2 regions of the Pedobacter sp. MR2016-19 genome follow, and region 1 is predicted to be linked to the other one. Evidence: riboswitches for the same ligand, from Rfam matches in the RefSeq annotation. Region 1 holds a riboswitch; the other holds the start of a gene.
What was found. Region 1 has a riboswitch for cobalamin ahead of IM793_RS09145 (TonB-dependent siderophore receptor). Riboswitches for the same ligand answer to the same signal wherever they lie in the genome.

Region 1 (10,124 bases):
CTTGGGATATAACCATCAGTGGTCGAATTGAATGGAATTCTTTTTAGTGATTTACAGGTTTTAATATCAATAATATCCAAAAACGATTGTTTTGTACCCTGAATACCTGCTACAACGCAATACATTTTGCTGCCATATTGCTCTAAATCGTTTGCGGTTTCTCCTAGCGATACGCCATTTACCTGTTTGTAATAGTCGGCAACTGCAGTTTGGGTTGCTACATCATAATAAGAAATGGCACTGTTATTATTCCCCATCAATCCTTCGCAAAGCATATAAATGCCTTTGGTTTCTGTAATGATCTGTTTTTTTTCCAGTATCTCTGTTCTATCTTTTTTACAGGCAGAAATAGACACGGCCGTTGCGGCGAGGATAATTAAAATGTGTTTTTTGTAAAATTTGCTCATGGTATATATTTAATTTATAAATGCAATGTGGGCTGGGATATCGCCAGTAGTAACCGACCATTTCAGGCGGCCTTCCGGGCTGTAACAGTGTAATTTTCCGGGCGTAACATAATCTTTAGCGTCGGTTACATATACATCTTTACTGGTAGGGTTAACCGCAATTCCGTAAGGGATTTTAATGTTCTTTTCAGTACCATCCGTAATGAATTTTCGGTCCATTATCGTTTCGTCCTTTATGTTGATCATGTTATAGCTAATGTTATTTTTACCCGCTATATAGTTCCATTCTGTACTATAGATATAAGCGTAATCATCATCGATAACCAGATTACCAGCGGCAATATTGAATACCTTTTTAATTTGGTCGGTTTGGGTATCAATTACAAAAAGCTTTGAAGGGATGGTATAATAATCACCACGTGAGGTCACATACAAGTCCCCATAACGATCAGCTTTTATACGATGCAGGTTAATGGCAACTTCAATGCGTTTAATTTCTTTAAGACTAGGTAGATCGATTACCGATACGGTATGCTCATAATTCGGCGGACTATAACCACCAGAATTGGCTACATACAATTTACTACCAATAATGGCCATTTCTTCTGGCTGTCTGCCAACTTCAACATTACGGTTTATGCTGAGTGCTGCGGTATCTATCTCGGCCACAATTCCATTCGGTGCCTTCGGATCGCCAACTTTACCTAAATAAGCACTTACATAAGCTTTGCCGTTATTGAAAGTGATATAACGGCAATTGGTGATATTGATTTGTCCGATTTTCTTTCCCGTTTTCACATTCAGCACCTCAACTTTATTCGATACATTAACCACTACATAAAGCTTGCTACCATAACGTCCAATATCATTTCCCACATCGCCCAAACCTTTGGTTACATCTGGGTTTACCTCATTATATAAGTTGCGGGTATAAATGCCATTTACCAGGTCCATATAATCTAAAGAGGCCTTGTTCATGTTCATATTACCTTCGTTAACCAGGTAAAAACCTTTAATGGCAGAAGTTGGATCTGGTTCTACCTTGCTAATTTCCGAAGGCAAAGGCTGGGGATCTTTTCTACAGGCGCAAATACCCAACAATAAAACCAATATATATATCTTAGATTTTAAAGGCCTCATAATTTATAATTTAGCGTTAGCCTGTAATTTCTACCCGGCATTGGGAAATTTGGGATTAGGTCGTAGTATTGGTTAAGCAGGTTATTTACTTCGCAGTTGATATTGATACTTCCTTTTTTTAGCTTAAACTCATAACCAATGGCTGCATCATGGGTGTACCAGGGCTCCATGTAATTATAAATGTTGTTTGCCTTTTGGTTATAACGGAAACCTGTGTATATAAAGCCATAGTTTGCATGCCAGTTTTGGTAATCCAGGCGTGCTAAAAATGAACCACTGTTTTCGGGGATATAAGGAATCTGATCCTTATAATTTTCCTCCTGTTTTGAAGTCACATCGACTGCTTTTTGATAAGTGTAATTCAGTCCAACATTAACCAGTAGATTGGTAAAAGGCTCAAATGCGGTTTTGGCATTGATTTCCAAACCATGAATATCGACCAAACCGATATTGTACATAATCCAGCGGTACAGGTTTGCACCTGGTTGTGCCACAATTTTATCTTTTACCCGGTTGAAATAAACATCAGACTGGATATCAATAAACTTTAATTGCTGATTTTTGAAGTTTTTGAAATAGGTTATACCAACATCATACTGTTTAGTGTATTCAGGCTTTAAAAGCGTATTACCAATAAAAGTATAATACAGATCATTAAAAGTAGGCATCCTGAAAATGTCTTTATAAAATGCCCTGACCCTGATGTCCCGATCCTTTAAAAACTTCCACGAAAGCATTACCGTTGGACTAAAAACCTGCTTGTTACCCGCTGAAGAATATAACTTTACATGATCAATTACAGTGGTGCTCAATACATTTGCCTGGATAGTGAGCTGTTCTAGTGTTAAAGATGAACTTAACACATTTAAAAAAGTATTCCTGCTTGGGTAAGGAAAACGATAAATATTGGCATCCAAAGTCTGAAAGGTATAATCAGATGCATAAGCCACCTCCCAAACCGAACTGATTTTATATTTTCCCGATACAGATAAGTAAGCTTCCTGCTCTTTAAAGCGGTTATCTAAAAAGCCAGTGGTGGTTACATAATCAGGATCTAAATAACGCTGATAAACATAAGCGCATTTTCCATTTACAATTATGCTGAATTTATCGGATAGGTTTTTCTCTATGCTCCCCTGGATAAAGAAATCGCGGTCCCAGATTCTTTGCGTAAAATCGAATCTGTTGGCCACAATAGCTCCTGGTAATCCCCTATCTGATAAAAATGAATAAGCTTGGGCATGCCATTTTCCGTTTCTAAATTTGCCAAACAATGCGGCCTGTAAACGGAAACGTTCTACATCACCATTATTTCTTACCGCAGTGGTATCAAAAACGCCATTGGTATACCTGAATTTATATTTCCCATCGGCATGTATATATTCGGTATTGATACTGGCAATTAAATTCTCGTTAATTTTATTGCGATAAATTAAAGAAGGATTGATTAATCCAAACGATCCGCTTTTTAAACCCAGCTCAACTTGTTGTCGCTGGTTTCCTTCGAAATCAGGTTCTTTGGTTTTTAAATAAATACTACTAGCCGAAGCATAACCCTTAGCTGGAATAAGCAATTCAGGTTTTTGCCCGCTGTATAAAGCAATTTCTTCGAGATTGCTGAGCGAGAATTTCCCTAAATCTACTTGCCCGTTCTGTGCATTGCCAATCTGGATGCCGTCTAAAAAAACTGCTGTATGGTTGGTGCCTAAGCTTCGAACATTTACCGTTTTTAAACCACCTATTCCACCGTAATCTTTCAATTGTACACCCGAAAAGTAACGGATGGCATCAGCTACTGATAAACTATTGATTCTTTTCAGATCTTCGCCCGATAAGATCTGAAGCGGTGTTGGTGATTTGCTTTGCTCAGTTAAACGGTACTCCCTGATCTGAACCTCTTTCAGCTGAGTTGCTTTTTTGGTACTGTCATTTTGTGCCCAGGTATTTAAAGGCAATAAAAATCCTGTCCATAAAATGGAAGAAAATAGAAAAAACTGCATTTTGCCCGCATAGGCAGAATGTTTTTGTGTCATTTTGATTGTGAGTTTAACCCACAGCCAACAGATAGAAAAGAAATGAAAATACGAATACGTAAGTACATCACTCCTTAGCTTCAATCCCCGAAAGCTATGAAATATAATGCTAAGGCAGGTCTTCTGACTTACTCCCGGTTTTCCGGCCTTCCCATTCCGACGTGTCGGAACAGTGGCAAATTGATTGGAAATTCGTTAAGGAGCTTACAGCTGCGGGACAGTTACAGATTTACACTGTATTCCCTTTTAATTCCGGGTGTAAAACCGGAAACCAAAAGCGCTGCAAAAGTAACAAAATTAACCAATATGTAAAATGCATGAATGGAAGACAGTCTTTCTAACAGAAAAAGCTAAATTAGGAATCAAATTTCCACCCATGAAAAGGATTTTAATTATTGCATTTTCATTGATAAGCTTATCTGTTATGGCACAAAAAACCGATACTCTTTTTCTAAAAAAGCTAATGGAAAGCAAGCCTGCACTTTTTTCAGCTGTACTTAATCATCCAGGTAAAAACCAGATTCAGGTTCTTTATACCCAGGTTAACCGCGATGCAAAGAATAAACCCTCTTTTAAAGCCTTTAGTTATAATTTAGATCCTCACCATTACTTTTACCCAGCCAGCACAGTTAAGCTTGCTGCAGTCATTTTTGCTCTTGAAAAAGTGAACCTTTTGAAAAGTACCGGCTTGACGCCTTATAGTACAATGATTACTGATAGTGCATTTAAAGATCAAACAAAGGTTTTAACAGATACGAGTGCTAAAAATAAACTTCCATCAATAGCGCATTATATTAAAAAGATTTTGCTCACCAGTGATAATGATGCTTTTAACCGCTTGTTTGAATTTGTTGGAAGAGCAGAAATTAATGAAAAACTAAAAGCTAACGGGTTAAATAATAGTCATATTTTAAACCGATTGGCCATTGGCGATACAGGAGAATCGGCCAGGCACAGCAATCCCATTAAGTTTTATAATGGCGATAAATTAGTGTATGATCAACCTGCACAGTACGATCCAAAAGAATATGAATTGAAATTGACCAATCTGGTAATGGGTAAAGGCTATTTAGACAGTGCCGATAAACTGGTTAATAAACCATTTAGTTTAGCAGGAAAAAATGCCTTTGCCATCAACGATCAGCAAAAACTGATGCGGAAACTGATCTTTCCTGAAGCATTTCCTGCTAAAGATAGATTTAAACTTACTCCTGAAGACTATAAGCTAATCTACACCTATATGAGCAAATATCCAACAGAGAGCGATTATCCTAAATACAATCCTGAAGAATTCTGGCCTACTTATGCTAAAATGCTATATTATGGAAGAGCGCAGGTAACACCAGATCCAAACATCCGGATTTTTAATAAATATGGCGATAGCTATGGCTACATTATCGACAACTCTTATTTTGTTGATTTTAAAAACAGAATTGAATATTTTCTAACTGCGGTTGTTCAAAGTAACGAAGATGGAATTTTTAACGATAACAAATATGAATACGATACCGTCTGTTTCCCCTTTATGAAAAATATAGGCAAAAGCATTTATGAAGTGGAATTAAACCGCAAGAAATTGCACCAACCAGATCTGAGCAAATTTAAACTCAATTATTCCTATTGAGATTAAATGTTTAAGCCTTATCAAGTTTATTGCGTATAAATTGTATAAAAAACTATACATTAATTAAAAAATAATATATTCGCATTTCAAAAATTAAAGAATACATCTCTAATGGCTAAATTATTAATAATTGACGATGAGCGTGCGATAAGGAGTACCTTACGCGAAATTCTGGAATATGAAAATTACGATGTTGAAGATATCGATAACGGTATCGACGGCCTCGAAATGATCAAAAAAGGAAATTTCGATCTGGTTCTTTGCGATATCAAGATGAATAAGATGGATGGTATGGAAGTGCTCGAACAGGCACAGCTTATCAAGCCAGACTTGCCTTTTATTATGATATCTGGACATGGAACCGTTGAAACGGCCATCGAAGCCAGCAAAAAAGGAGCTTTCGATTTTATTTCTAAACCACCTGATTTAAACCGTTTACTGATCACTGTACGTAATGGTTTAGACCGTGGAAATTTAGTTACTGAAACCAAGGTTTTAAAGCGTAAAGCAAGTAAAACCCGCGAGATTTTAGGTGAATCTGAAAGTATTTCTAAAATTAAGGAAACCATTGAGCGTGTTGCTCCTACCGAGGCCCGTGTATTAATTACCGGTGCAAATGGTAGCGGTAAAGAACTGGTAGCGCGTTGGTTACACGAGAAATCAAACCGGGCAGATAGTCCTTTAATTGAAGTAAACTGCGCTGCTATTCCCTCAGAACTAATTGAAAGTGAATTGTTTGGTCACGAAAAAGGTTCTTTTACCTCTGCTGTTAAACAACGTATCGGTAAATTTGAACTGGCCAACAGCGGAACTTTATTTTTGGATGAGATTGGTGACATGAGCCTCTCTGCCCAGGCAAAAGTTCTACGTGCTTTGCAAGAGCATAAAATTTCGCGGGTGGGTGGTGAAAAGGAAATTGAAGTAAACGTTCGTGTTTTAGCAGCAACCAATAAAGATTTATTAAAAGAAATTGAAGATGGTAATTTCCGTATGGATTTGTATCACCGTTTAAATGTAATCAATATCCATGTTCCGCATTTAACAGAGCGTACTGATGACATCCCTGTTATTGCCCAAAACTTTTTAGAAAGCATTTGTAGTGATTATGGAATGCCGGTTAAGAAGATAAATGAAGGTGGCATGGCGGCTTTACAGGGTTTACCATGGACAGGTAACGTACGTGAGTTACACAATATGATTGAGCGTTTGATTATTTTAAGCGATAAGGTTATTACAGAAAATGATGTACGTGCCTTTGCTAATCCAGGCGGTGGTACGAACATTGGCGCCGCAACCAGTACACAGATTGCAGGTGCTGGCGGATCTAACCTGGCTTCTTCTTTCGATTCGTTTAATAATTTTCAGGATTACAAAGATTATGCGGAACGCGAATTCATCAAATTCAAGTTGGAAAAAAACAACTGGAATGTATCAAAAACAGCTGATGAAATAGATATCCAAAGAAGTCACTTATATAGTAAAATTGAAAAGTTCGGTTTAAAGAGAGCGGAATAAGTTGAACTAATTTACAAATCGTCATCTCGACTGAAGCTTAGCGAAATGGAGAGATCTATTAAATTATTTGCTAATAGATTTCTCCACTACGGTCGAAATGGCGATATCATAGGATTTAGGGGTTATCCCATATAATCATTTTGCCTCATCAGCAATGCCCTGTATTTATTAAAGATAGCTGCTTTAGAAACAAAACCTAAATATTGATTCTGTGCGGTTAACACCGGTAAAATCCATACATTATCCTGTTCCATTTTTTCTAGTACCATTTTAAGTTCATCATTTTCTTTAATGGTATTCGGTGCAGACTGAACCAAATGAGAAGCCATTAAATTTCCTTTATCAGGATGGTTGATCATCTCATTAAATAACTCTTCAATATAAATAATCCCCTTAAAATCACCCAGTTCATCGGTAACCGCACAGATATTTTTATGCGATTGCAAAATTTCATTCATTTTAACGGAAATCAGATCATTCATCTTTAACTGAGGATAACTTTTCTCGATCAGGTATTTCAGTTTCATCTGGTTTAAAACAGTGGTATCCTTATCCTCGTGAGATAATAGTTCTCCTTTATCGGCTAGTGCTTTCGTGTAAATAGAGTGTTTTTGCGAGCTGCGGTTAATGGCGTAAGAAATTGCAGTGGTAATCATCAATGGCACCATTAAAATATACCCTCCCGTAATTTCAGCGATCAGAAAAATACCTGTTAAAGGCGCATGCATAATGGAGCCCAAAGCAGCAGCCATACCAGCCACAATAAAATTAGAAACGTTAAGCTGTGCTATTCCTGACAGGTTCACCACGTAAGCAAATATAAACCCGATTAAACCACCCATAATTAAACTGGGTGCAAATGTACCTCCATTACCACCAGCACCTAAAGTAACCAAAGTCGCTATGGACTTCATGAAAATGGTTACCAAAGAAAACAACACTACTATAGCCGGAATGGTATTATAATCGGCAAAAATACTGTTGTTAATTACGGTATTATAATCGCCTTTTAATAACCCTTTTATGGTAATGTATCCTTCACCATATAGTGTTGGAAATAGAAACACCAAAGCTCCCAACATCAAACCACCAACAATCACTTTGGTATAAGGATGTTTTATTTTATAGAATAATCCTTTTACTGCATAATTTGCTTTGGTAAAATAGATGGAGAACAAACCAATAAAACAAGCCAGTATGACATAGTAAAATAAAGCATTAACCTTCCATCCTTCTGTAACCAAAAAGAAAAGCTGTTGGGTATAGAATAATCTTGCCACTACCGCTGCAGTTGCAGCTGACAACAGAAGCGGAATAAATGCAGGGATGGTAAATTCAGGCAATAGAATTTCGATGGCAAAAACAATTCCCGCTACCGGGCTATTAAATGCTCCTGCAATACCAGCTGCAGCCCCACAAGCCACCAGCATTGTAATTTCGCGGTACGATAAACCCAATACACGGCCAAGATTGGAGCCAATGGCTGAACCGCTGGTTACAATGGGTGCTTCCAAACCTGTCGATCCACCAAAACCAACCGTAACCGCTGCGGTTATAATCTGCGAATAAATATTGTGTGCTTCTACCTTACTCGATTTTTTTGAAATGGCATAAAGTAAAGGGGTTAAACCCGTTTCGAACTTCGTTTTACGGATAAAGTATTTGATGTACAGTACCGTTAAGAAAATGCCGATCATCGGAAAAATAAAATACAGATAGTATTTGTATTTCCAATGCCAATCAGACTGAAGAAATTCTTCGATGTGGTGGGTTAAACTTTTTAAAGCAGCGGCAGCCAATCCGGCCAAAATCCCAACAATTACGGCAAGGATAACTAAGAAATTACGGTTTGATATTTTAGATTTCCGGTACTGGTTAATCTTATCAAGGTAATTTACAAATCTGATGTACATTCTATTGTTTTTTAAATAGAGGGCGATGCCCAAAAGTAACAAAAACAAAGAGAGAAGCCAATTTAAAGGCCTCTTTTATGCATCAAATTTGTCCAATAATTTAATTAATGTTGCAAAATCTTTAGGGTATGGCGCATCAATCACAATATCCTGATCGTTAAGTCCCTTAAAAACCAAATGGCGGGCATGCAAAGCAAAACGTTTCATAATGGGTTGCTCCTCTTCACCCTTGGTTAATTTATAACCCCTTTTAATTGAAGAAAGAAAAACCGGTTTACCTTTATACATATCATCCCCCACAATAGCAGCCCTTTGCGTAGCCAGGTGAATACGGATTTGATGCATACGGCCTGTTATTGGCTTACATTCCACCAAAGTATAGTGTTTATAATATTTTAACGAGTCGAAAATAGTCTCTGCTCTTTTGCCTTCTGCCCTATCAATGGTTACATTTTTATTGCCATCGTTCAAAATGGGCAGATCAACTGTAAGCTGGTCAAAAATTACGTGTCCATCTACTACCGCATGATAGGTTTTATTCACTTTTCTTCTTTCAAATTGCATGGAAGCATGGCGGTAAGCTTCAGGGTTTTTAGCAATAATTAAAGCACCAGAGGTTTCTTTATCCAAACGGTGACAAACCTGTGCATCATCGCTGTATTGTTTAGCCAGACGTAACACATTGGTCTCTCCAGATCCTCCTCGTTCATCGAGTGAGGCTAAAAATGGAGGTTTATTGATCACAATAAAATCGTTGTCTTCGAAAAGAATAAGGTCTTTAAAATTTGGAAATTTCAAACTGTGCTGTAATTAATGAAGCGCAAAAGTACGATTTTATTTTTTCTTACAGTCGACGTTGCCCTTAATTTATTCATCTTGCCAGCGTGGGTAATCATCCTTTCGACTGAAGCGCAGCGAAATGGAGAAATCTGAATCATCAAATTTTTCTACAGCAGTCGAAATGAAAAACAAAAAAAGCCGCCCCGATGTTTGATCAGAACGGCTTAATACCTTTAGCTTTTATAATTTAAGAAAGCTCAAACTTATAACCTACTCCTTTTACGGTTGATACATAAGTTTCACCTAATTTTTCTCTTAATTTACGGATGTGCACGTCAATGGTCCTATTGGTTACCACTACTGAATCTTCCCAGATATTTTTTAGGATCGATTCGCGTGTATATACTTTTCCTGGTTTTGACGCCAGTAAGTACAAAAGCTCAAATTCTTTTTTAGCCAGTACCACTTTGTTGCCGCCTTGAAAAACCAAATAAGCTTCACGGTCGATTACTAAATCGCCAATTTCCAATTTGTTTTCAGATACTTCTTCCGTACCAGTATTTCTTCTTAAAATAGCATTTATACGGCTAACTAAAGCACGTGGTTTAATTGGTTTTGCGATATAATCATCAGCACCTACATTAAAACCTGCAATTTCTGAATACTCTTCACTTCTGGCGGTTAAGAAAACCATAAATGTATTCTTAAACTC
Region 2 (10,124 bases), on a different contig from region 1:
CTCAATTATAACTATTTATACAACTGGTTAAATATTAACTTAAAAGTACCGTGCGTTTGTGCTCTAAATGTAATTTCGGGTCCGAAGGCAATCAATTTACCTTTCCCAACTTTTGCTTCAAAAGCGGTTACCCCATCTTGCAGGTAAGCCTGCCCCCAGGCCCAGCCACTGCGCAAAGGTGTGGAATTTTCGAACCACATTAAAGGTTTAATCTTACCAGAAGCAATGGCGTTGCCAGTGAGTTTAAAAACCGGACTATTATCGAAGTAAACGTCAGCTTGTTTTTCCATTCCCCAATTGGTAGGCAAAGAAGTATCTACACCAACATTTAACACACTTCCCGGAACATAGTATTTTTCAGCGGGTAATCGTTTTTCCTCTCCATTTACAATTTCGACCATTGCATTACGAACAGGTAAGTTTAAGTGATAAGCTAAATTGGTACTGCTGCCAATGGTTATAATATTGCCGCCAGCTTCTAAAAATTTCTTTAACTCAGGGATTGATTTATCAGTGCTGATCCTGCCTAAACGGTTTCTAAATTCCTGAGGGATTTCTTCCGTCTTTTGTCCAAAAGATCTGTTTCCAAATCCTCCGCCCTGAACCGATGGAATTGCACCACCCACAAAAACGATCACATCATATTTAGATTTTAAATTTCCCGCATCAATGTCCTGCGGATAGATTACTGTGGCGTTGTAATGATACTGTTCCATTAAAAACCGCACCCAACCCGAGGCCATTGAACCACCGTAGGTATCCCAAAGGGCAATTCTGGCTGTTGAGACCTTAATTTTATTTTTTGGAGCAGCAGCAGTTTTTAGTTTAATATTTGCTTTTTCCAACACCGATTTTCCTGCTGATGAAACATAAAAATCTCCATTTTCAGTAGAGCGGTAAACCTCAACTTTGTTTTTCAATAAATCATTAACCACAGTGTAAGAATCATTTTGTGCAGCACTTAACACATAACCTGATCCATTTGGCAGTTTATGCTCTGGTTTTAAGAGTTCCCCATAAGGATTTTTTTCAAAAGGTCCTGAAAAATCGTCAAGAATACGGTCGAACTTCACATCCATCAGGTATGCCAAAGTCCATCCGGCGGCATCATAAGGAGGAATTGGTGCACCGCCTTCGTATTTGAAATCATTTGGGTGATCTTGCGGTTCAAACATATCCAAAACGTGCGGACGGAAAGCCTGATCGGTTTTTACCACATAACTTCCTCCAGGGTAGTTTTTCCCCGCAACAGTAAATGAAGCCTTTGCTTTTTGCACCACAATTCCCGTTCTGATCAATGCATTCAAAAACTTAATGGCAGAGTTAAAATCGGGCTGATCGGCACTTAAAATGTATCCGCGCGGATCTCTGTTTGCCGGAGCTTTCATCACCGTATCAAAAGCTTTCATACTTATCTGTCGCCTTGGGCCAAAATCAGCATCTCCACCGGCAACCGGGGCACCTTTTTCGACTTTTGCGGCGTTGTTAATGGCTTCAATTTTCTTTGGAGAGAAAGACCAGGTATCCTTTTTGCCTCTTTCGATCGAATTTCTGCCCATCTGGTAAATGTTGTACAACAATTCGTCTCGGTAACGTTGTGCATAATTTAAAACAGCATAGTTTAACGATACCGAATAGTCGATCGAGTTTTTAAAGTACCATTTCCTTGGGGTAATCGGGTTTGGCGAATCGCCGTTCGGCAGTAATCTCGAAGGAACCAATGGAATTTCAGAAGGTGTAGGATTTCCGATAATTTCTGTCAGGAGTCCAATCATGTTATGAAAATAGGTAGTAGTTCTTAAACCGCCATTGTACCAGGTAGAATAAACCGATCCTCCACGCTGCGTATAACCAGGCTTGTTTTCTACATTCATCCGGTTGTGCATCGCCGCACCAACCGCATCTAAACTGGTTAATAGTGTTGGGTCGAAAACATAATTAAACGGATCACGATAGGGCGGCCCTGCAACAACGGTTCCTGCCGGACCAGCCTGATGATGGTTATACATAATCTGCGGGATCCATTCCACAAAAAGCTGGCGACCGATATTCTGTGTTTCTTTAAGGTTTAACATAAAGAAATCTCGGTTGTTATCATGTCCCGCATATTTTTCGTACAAAATAGGAAGTCCGGAAGTTGTCCTTTTCTTCGGATCTTTATCCCTCATGTACCAATTGCTTACCAGCTCCTGACCATCAGGGTTTGCATGAGTAAACAAAATGATTACATTATCCAAAATACGCAAAGTTTCTGCATCAGTTCTGGAGGCAAATTCATATAGCGTTTGGATCAGCTGATGGGTGCCAACCACTTCATTTGCATGCAGGCCTCCATCTATCCATACTACCGCTTTACCTTCCTGCGCCAACACTGTGGCTTGCTTTGAGCTAATTTCGGCATGGGCCAGTTGCTGCGAAATTTCTTTATAATGGTCTAATTTTTTCAGATTTTCTGGAGAAGAAACAATTAACATATATTGACTTCTGCCTTCTTCGGTTTTCCCAATATCAACTAGTTTAATACGGTTAGAAGCTGTTGCAAGCTTTTTAAAGTAGGCTTCTGTTTGGGTGTAATTGGCCAGTTGATAATCCTCGCCGATATCAAAACCAAAATGCGATTTTGGCGTGGGTACTTCTTGCGCCAGTACCACACAGCTATTTACCATCAAAAAAGCAATGTAAAGCCCTTTAAAGTAGTTTTTCATCATAATAAGAGTTTAAGTCAGGTAATCAAATATAGTAGAGAATCGGCACCAAAAACCGCTTGCTGTAAATTTGTTACAAGTGATTTAAGATGCTTTAGACTTAATATTTATAAAAAATCCGTGTTTATCTGTGTGCATCTGTGGTTAAAGAAATAAATACCATCGATTGGAAGGAGGCGAAATCAATGCTTACAAAAATACCTTAATCTTTAAATCCTAATCCATACATTTGCCTTGATGTAAGTTCTTAACTTTATTTTTCATCAACCGATACAGGTTCCCGGAATTACAACCGGGATTAATAGGGAATCGTGTGCAAATCACGAGCTGTCGCGCAACTGTAAATTCTGTCTTTAGCAAAAAGACAACGGTCTTATCATTCATGCCACTGTTCCGTTTTACCGGGATGGGAAGGCGATAAGATCGGGAATAAGTCAGGAGACCTGCCTATATTGAATTGACGGTGCTTTCGCGTTATAAAGTAATTGGTCAGGTCTGATTGTACACAATAAAATTAAAATTTTATATGCTTGCTTTAAGCTTTTTGCTGATGAGTCGGCAGGCTGTGCTGTAACCTTTCCTTTTTTATTTTAACAGAAAAGTATAAAATACTGATTTGAGCTTTTAAACGATTTATTTACTTAATCTTTAAAAGAGATGCTAACGCAAAATCTGGGCTATCCGCGAATAGGTAGCCAAAGGGAATTAAAGAAAATCTGCGAAAATTACTGGGCAGATAAAACTGGGGACAAAAATGTACTTCAGGTGGGAAAAAACATTCGCCACGAAAATTGGAACCTTCAAAAAGAAGCGGGAATCGATATCATTCCATCGAACGACTTTTCTTTTTATGATCATGTTCTTGATCATTCATTAACCTTTGGGGCAATACCGAAAAGGTACAACGAAGTGATCCTGAAAAAAGGAAATTCCGAACTTGATCTCTATTTTGCTATGGCAAGAGGCTATCAGAAAGAGGGATTGGATGTGGTAGCAATGGAAATGACCAAATGGTTTGATACCAACTACCATTACATTGTGCCCGAGTTTTACAAAGACCAGCCTTTTAAACTTTTCTCAACCAAAATTATCGATGAGTTTTACGAGGCAAAACAATTGGGTATTACCACCAAACCTGTTCTAATCGGTCCGGTTTCTTACCTTTTACTGGGAAAAGAAAAAGAAACCGGCTTTGAAAAAATAGACCTGATCAAAAATCTGCTTCCCGTTTATATCGAGATTTTATCCCGTTTAGATGCTTTGGATGTAGAATATGTTCAGTTTGATGAGCCGTTTTTGACTTTAGACCTTACCGAAAAAGACAAGAAAGCTTATGAATATGCTTACAAGGAACTTAGAAAGGCTTTCCCAAGATTAAAAATTGTTTTAGCCACTTATTTCGAAGGCTTAGGCAATAATTTAGCACTAACCGCTTCATTACCGGTAAATGTTTTACATGTCGATCTGGTACGAGCAGAAGATCAATTGACAGATGTCTTAGCCTCGTTAAAAGACGACACGATCCTTTCACTAGGTTTAGTAGACGGAAGGAACATCTGGAAAAGTGATTTCGAAAAATCTGTATCCATAATTAATCAGGTGGTAGAAAAAAGAGGATTAGATAAAGTGTGGATTGCACCATCCTGCTCATTAATCCACTCACCGGTTGATCTGGACAATGAAACCAATGAGCAAAACCTCTCGGCAGAAATTAAACAGTGGCTGGCTTATGCGAAACAAAAAATTGCAGAAGTAGCTACCTTAAAAAAACTGATCACCAACGAAAGCCCTGCATCTACCCTGCAAAAACTTGAGGAAAACAAAAAAGCGATCGCTAATCGTAAAGTTTCTAAAATCATCCACAATCCGGAAGTAAAAGCGCGTGTTTTGGCCTTAAAAGAGCAAGATTCGGAACGTTTAAGCCCATTTTCAACTAGAAAAATAAAACAACAGGAGCTTAATTTGCCTATTTATGCCACTACAACCATCGGATCTTTTCCGCAAACGGCAGAGGTAAGAAGCTGGAGAGCAAAGCTTAAAAACGGAACTTTTACCACTGAAGAGTATGATGATCTCATCGCAAAAGAAACAGCAAAAGCCGTAACCTGGCAGGAAGAAATCGATCTGGATGTTTTGGTTCATGGTGAATTTGAGCGTAACGATATGGTTGAATACTTCGGTGAGCAACTGGATGGTTTCGCTTTCTCTAAAAATGGCTGGGTACAAAGTTATGGCTCACGCTGTGTAAAACCCCCGATCATTTTTGGTGATGTTTCGCGTCCGAAACCGATGACGGTAAAATGGACCGCCTATGCACAGTCACTTACCTCAAAATACATGAAAGGGATGTTGACTGGTCCGGTAACGATTTTACAATGGTCATTTGTTCGAAATGATCAACCACGATCAGAAACCTGTACACAGATTGCCCTGGCTATCCGTGATGAGGTTTGTGACCTGGAAAATACAGGCATTAAAATCATTCAAATTGATGAGCCAGCCATTAGAGAAGGTTTACCATTGCGCAAAGCTGATTGGCAAACTTACCTCAACTGGGCCGTTAAAGCCTTTAAAATTTCAGCGAGTGGTGTGAAAGACGATACGCAAATCCATACGCACATGTGTTACTCGGAATTTAATGATATCATCCAGAATATTGCCGATATGGATGCCGATGTGATCACGATCGAAACCTCGCGTTCACAAATGGAGTTATTGGATGCTTTTGCCGATTTTAAATATCCAAACGAAATTGGTCCGGGTGTATACGATATTCACTCTCCAAGGGTTCCGAAGAGGGAAGAAATGGTTCAGTTGCTCAAAAAAGCAAAGGCTGTTATTCCCTCTGAACAACTTTGGGTAAACCCTGATTGTGGATTAAAAACCCGCGGATGGGACGAAACCAAAAAAGCATTGATCGAAATGGTTGAAGCTGCAAAAGAGATGCGTAAAACTGAAGAAGTGTTATCAGCAGATCTTCAGGCGAATTAATTCTTTTACTTTGGCAACTTTCTACTTAAAATAACTACGAAAGTTGTCAAAGCTTTTTACTCATCATATATTTACCCCATGACATTAGAAAAAAGAATAGAAAATTCAAAAACCAGTATTTTTAAAGCCGTTTTCCCAAATACAACAAATCATTATGATACACTTTTCGGAGGAACAGCGATGCATTTAATGGACGAAGTTGCTTTTGTCACCGCAACCCGTTTTAGCCGGCAGATTATGGTTACCGTAAGTAGCGACAGGATTGATTTTAAAAAACCGATTCCTGCAGGCACCATCATAGAGCTTATTGGTAAGGTAAGCCATGTGGGTAACACCAGTTTAAAAGTTAATGTAGAGATTTATATCGAACAGATGTATGCCGAAGGAAGGGAATTGGCCGTACACGGCGATTTTACTTTTGTGGCCATCGATGAAAACAAAAAACCGGTACAGGTAATCAAGTAATATTATAAATCTTCATTAAAGTGATATAGAAATCATCAGATTTAAATCTCTAAATTTGATTATGGAGCATCAACATTCAGAAGAAGAGTTAAATAATATTGCGAAACAATTAAGCTGTCCTGAAGGTGAACATGGCATTAAAACAGGAGAGATGATGCATGCCAGTAATCTTGGAATGACCAGCTCGGCCATTAATGCGTTAAATCTTCAAAACCATGATATTGTTTTAGAAATTGGACATGGTAACGGAGGGCACATTGCCCAACTATTATCCAAAGCAGAAAATCTAAGGTACTATGGTGCTGATATTTCAGAAACAATTATTGTCGAAGCAGAAAAAATCAATCAGGATTTTGTTGATAAAGGTACTGTCCATTTTGAGTTAACGGATGGAGTTACGCTACCTTTTGAAAATAATCAGTTCGATAAAATTTTTACCGTTAATACCATTTATTTCTGGAGCAATCCAAGTAAATACCTTAATGAAATTAAGCGCACTTTAAAACCAAACGGCATCCTTGCCTTATGTTTTGCCGATAAAACCTTTATGCAAAATCTTCCTTTTACTTCTTATGGCTTTACGCTTTATGAAGTAGAAAAAGTAAAAGAATTATTAGAAAGTGCGGGTTTCAAAATTAAAAATACCCTTAAAAAAACCGAACAGGTACAAAGCAAAACAGGCGAGCAGGTAGAAAGGGAATATTATGTTGTAACGGCTACAGCATAAGAAACACATTATAGTCCTCGTTTATAACGAGGATTAGCGAGAATAGCGATTGTATCGCTAATAACAAAAACTACATTACAAATGTGAATCTCATTCATCCTCGTTACAAACGAGGACGATAAATAAACCTTTAATACAAGATCAGATACAAATAGGCATAAACCACTGGCGCAGCCAATAACAATCCATCAAAACGATCTAATAAGCCGCCATGTCCAGGTAACAATCCACCACTATCTTTTGTATCCAAACTGCGTTTAAGCATCGATTCTACCAAATCGCCCAGTGTACCAAAACTTGCAATTAATACAGCCATACCAGCCCAAACCCAGGCCGGGCTTTCAGTAAAGAGAAAAGATAAACCAAAACCAACCAAAACACTGGTAAACATACCCCCAAAAAAACCTTCCCAACTTTTCTTTGGCGAGTGACGTTCGAACAATTTGCGCTTACCATATTTCACACCAAACAGATAAGCACCTGTATCATTTGCCCAAAGCATCAATAAAAATGCGAGTGGTAAATGAAAGTTATATTCATTCCAGTTTTTTAAAAAGCCCAGGGCGTGGAAAAAACAGAAAGGAATGGTTACATAAACAAAACCAACAAAAGTGTAGGAGATATTGGCGAATGGAATTTTGTTTTTCTTGTACAGCTCAGTAATAAAAACCGAGAAAATTAGTGGGATACAAAGCAACAGGTATTTAACATCATATGCTAAGTAATGTAAGCCTGCAGCCATTAAAAAGATTAAAGATCCTGCTGCCAGACCAATATTTCGATGTGGTCTGATACCTGAATTTTTGATCAGCTTATAAAACTCGAACAAGGATAAAACACTTAGAATGAGGTAAAAGACTGTAAACGCATAACTCCCCAAAAAGATAGAGCCAAGCATTACGATGGTAAAAAAGAAAGCGGTTATTGCCCTGGTTTTCATGTTAAAAATGTAAGATGGGAGATGTAAAATGGATGATGTTTAGCCTGTTATTCAATTTCGTTTTCAACGATGTATTCTATGGCTTTATCGAAATCTACCTTATTCACCAAAACATTTATTTCGCCAATATTATAAGCCGAGAGCTGTTTATTTATTGTTACTGCCGGGATGCCAGCCTCTGTTAGCCCCTGTTTTAATACCTCTGCCCCAAAGGCATCGCTGGTGGTATATACTTTAACCCAATTTTCGCTCACGTGTTGCGTTATCTTTAAAAAATTTAAACAAAGCTATGGTAATTATTGCACTAATTAAATAGCCATACCATGGAAAACCAATCGGTTCATCAGCTTTATCGAGTGGCATGTGATGTTTTTGCATATAAAAAGCAGCACAAACCGCATAAGCATTGTTTAAAAAATGCGCCAGCATGGCATACCAGATGCTTCCGCTATAATAATACAGATAGCCAAAACCTGCACCCAGCAACATGCGAGGCAAAAATCCATAAAACTGGAGATGGATTGCACTGAAAATAATGGCCGTACTCCAAATGGCGATGTGATGATTGCCCAGCATTTTTTTCAACGAACCCTGTAGCCCTGCCCTGAAAAAGAGTTCTTCGCCAATAGCAGGCAATACCGCAATCATAATCAGGTTAACCACAAAATCCCAGTTGCTCCTCACCGTGATGAGTTGAATGGTCATTTTCATGGCTTCCCGTTCCTTCATCTTCATCCAGTTTTCTACCCCCTTTAAAAACTCTGGCAACACCATTTTTTGATTAAGTACAGCTACCCATTCCATAACGGGCATACTCACCACCATAATGGCAAAAACCAAAACAAAAGGAAGAAAATTAGGCTTATTAAACCCATAAAAAGTATTTGGTTTTTGTCCTTCTGTATAAGCTAAAACAATAGGAGGTAAAATAAACATTCCTATAGAACTAGAAATCTGGATTATTTTTAAGGCTGTAATAAATTTAGGATCGCCACTCATAATTGATCCAAATTCGCCAAAGATAGAGGTGCCATAAACAATTGCAATGGCTATAAAGCCTAATAATGTGCATATTACCGCACCAGCTGCCCAGTAAACGCAAAGTAAAAATATCTGTAAAAGTGGGTGGCTGCCTTTGCGGATGGGTGTTACAAAATTCATTATTTGTACCTTTGTGTGTTTTATTAATCGTTGAAGATAGAAAATGTCTGTTAAGATAGGAAATATAGATTTAGGTGAGTTCCCCTTATTGCTCGCTCCAATGGAGGATGTAAGCGATCCACCGTTCCGTTACGTATGCAAAAAAAACGGGGCTGACATGATGTATACCGAGTTTATTTCTTCGGAAGGCTTAATTCGCGACGCGGCAAAAAGCAGACAAAAACTTGACATTTTCGAATATGAAAGACCGATCGGCATTCAGATTTTTGGTGGAGATATCGATCACATGCGCGAAGCCTCAGAAATTGCTTCTGCCGCAGGTCCAGATCTTGTGGATATTAATTATGGCTGTCCGGTAAAAAATGTAGTATGTAAAGGTGCTGGCTCCAGCTTACTGCAAGACATTGATAAAATGGTAAAAATGACCGATGCTGTAGTTAAAGCTTCGCATTTGCCCGTTACCGTAAAAACCCGCTTAGGCTGGGATGACAATACCAAAAATGTTTACGAAGTTGCCGAGCGACTTCAGGATGTGGGTATCCAGGCACTTACCATCCATGGCCGAACAAGGGCACAATTATATAAAGGTGAGGCCGATTGGAGTTTGATTCGCGAAATTAAACGTAATCCACGCATCAAAATCCCGATTTTTGGCAATGGTGATATTGATAGTCCTGAAAAAGCGGCCAACTGGCGCATGGAATATGAGGTAGATGGCATTATGATCGGTCGTGCGGCCATTGGTTACCCCTGGATTTTCCGAGAGGTAAAACATTTCTTCAAAACCGGCGAACACCTTGCCGGACCAACCATTGAAGAAAGGATTGAAGTTTGCCGTACCCATTTGGATAAATCACTGGAATGGAAAGGCCCAAAAACCGGGATTTTCGAAATGCGCCGCCATTATGCAAACTATTTTAAAGGTCTGCCAGATTTTAAACCTTACCGCATGCGTTTGGTGGCAGAGCCCGATATCAACAACATTTACAGCATTTTAGAAGAAGTGGCAGAAAAATTTGCCAACTATGATGCTACAAAGGTAATGGCTTGATTTTTGAAAGCTTTTTTCATACATTCGTTATCATCATGGTTACAGCTATTACAGACGGGGTTAAAGTTTCAGTTGAAACAGTTT

Region 2: linked by a shared signal. The riboswitch ahead of metE (5-methyltetrahydropteroyltriglutamate--homocysteine S-methyltransferase) and the one ahead of IM793_RS09145 (TonB-dependent siderophore receptor) in region 1 are both predicted to bind cobalamin.

The regions. Positions count from the first base shown of each region.
Region 1 covers NZ_JADCNK010000005.1:61,399-71,522, reverse strand. The annotation lists gene IM793_RS09155 (YncE family protein) at 1-407, opposite strand, end outside; gene IM793_RS09150 (YncE family protein) at 417-1,547, opposite strand; gene IM793_RS09145 (TonB-dependent siderophore receptor) at 1,544-3,580, opposite strand; cobalamin riboswitch at 3,676-3,871, opposite strand; gene IM793_RS09140 (serine hydrolase) at 3,957-5,204, shown strand; gene IM793_RS09135 (sigma-54 dependent transcriptional regulator) at 5,316-6,719, shown strand; gene IM793_RS09130 (chloride channel protein) at 6,842-8,632, opposite strand; gene IM793_RS09125 (RluA family pseudouridine synthase) at 8,708-9,430, opposite strand; gene IM793_RS09120 (response regulator transcription factor) at 9,660-10,124, opposite strand, start outside.
Region 2 covers NZ_JADCNK010000001.1:373,755-383,878, forward strand. The annotation lists gene IM793_RS01615 (M14 metallopeptidase family protein) at 12-2,708, opposite strand; cobalamin riboswitch at 2,963-3,171, shown strand; gene metE (5-methyltetrahydropteroyltriglutamate--homocysteine S-methyltransferase) at 3,363-5,696, shown strand; gene IM793_RS01625 (acyl-CoA thioesterase) at 5,775-6,161, shown strand; gene IM793_RS01630 (class I SAM-dependent methyltransferase) at 6,223-6,888, shown strand; gene IM793_RS01635 (phosphatidate cytidylyltransferase) at 7,019-7,828, opposite strand; gene IM793_RS01640 (putative signal transducing protein) at 7,876-8,082, opposite strand; gene IM793_RS01645 (CPBP family intramembrane glutamic endopeptidase) at 8,063-8,989, opposite strand; gene dusB (tRNA dihydrouridine synthase DusB) at 9,033-10,040, shown strand; gene apaG (Co2+/Mg2+ efflux protein ApaG) at 10,076-10,124, shown strand, end outside.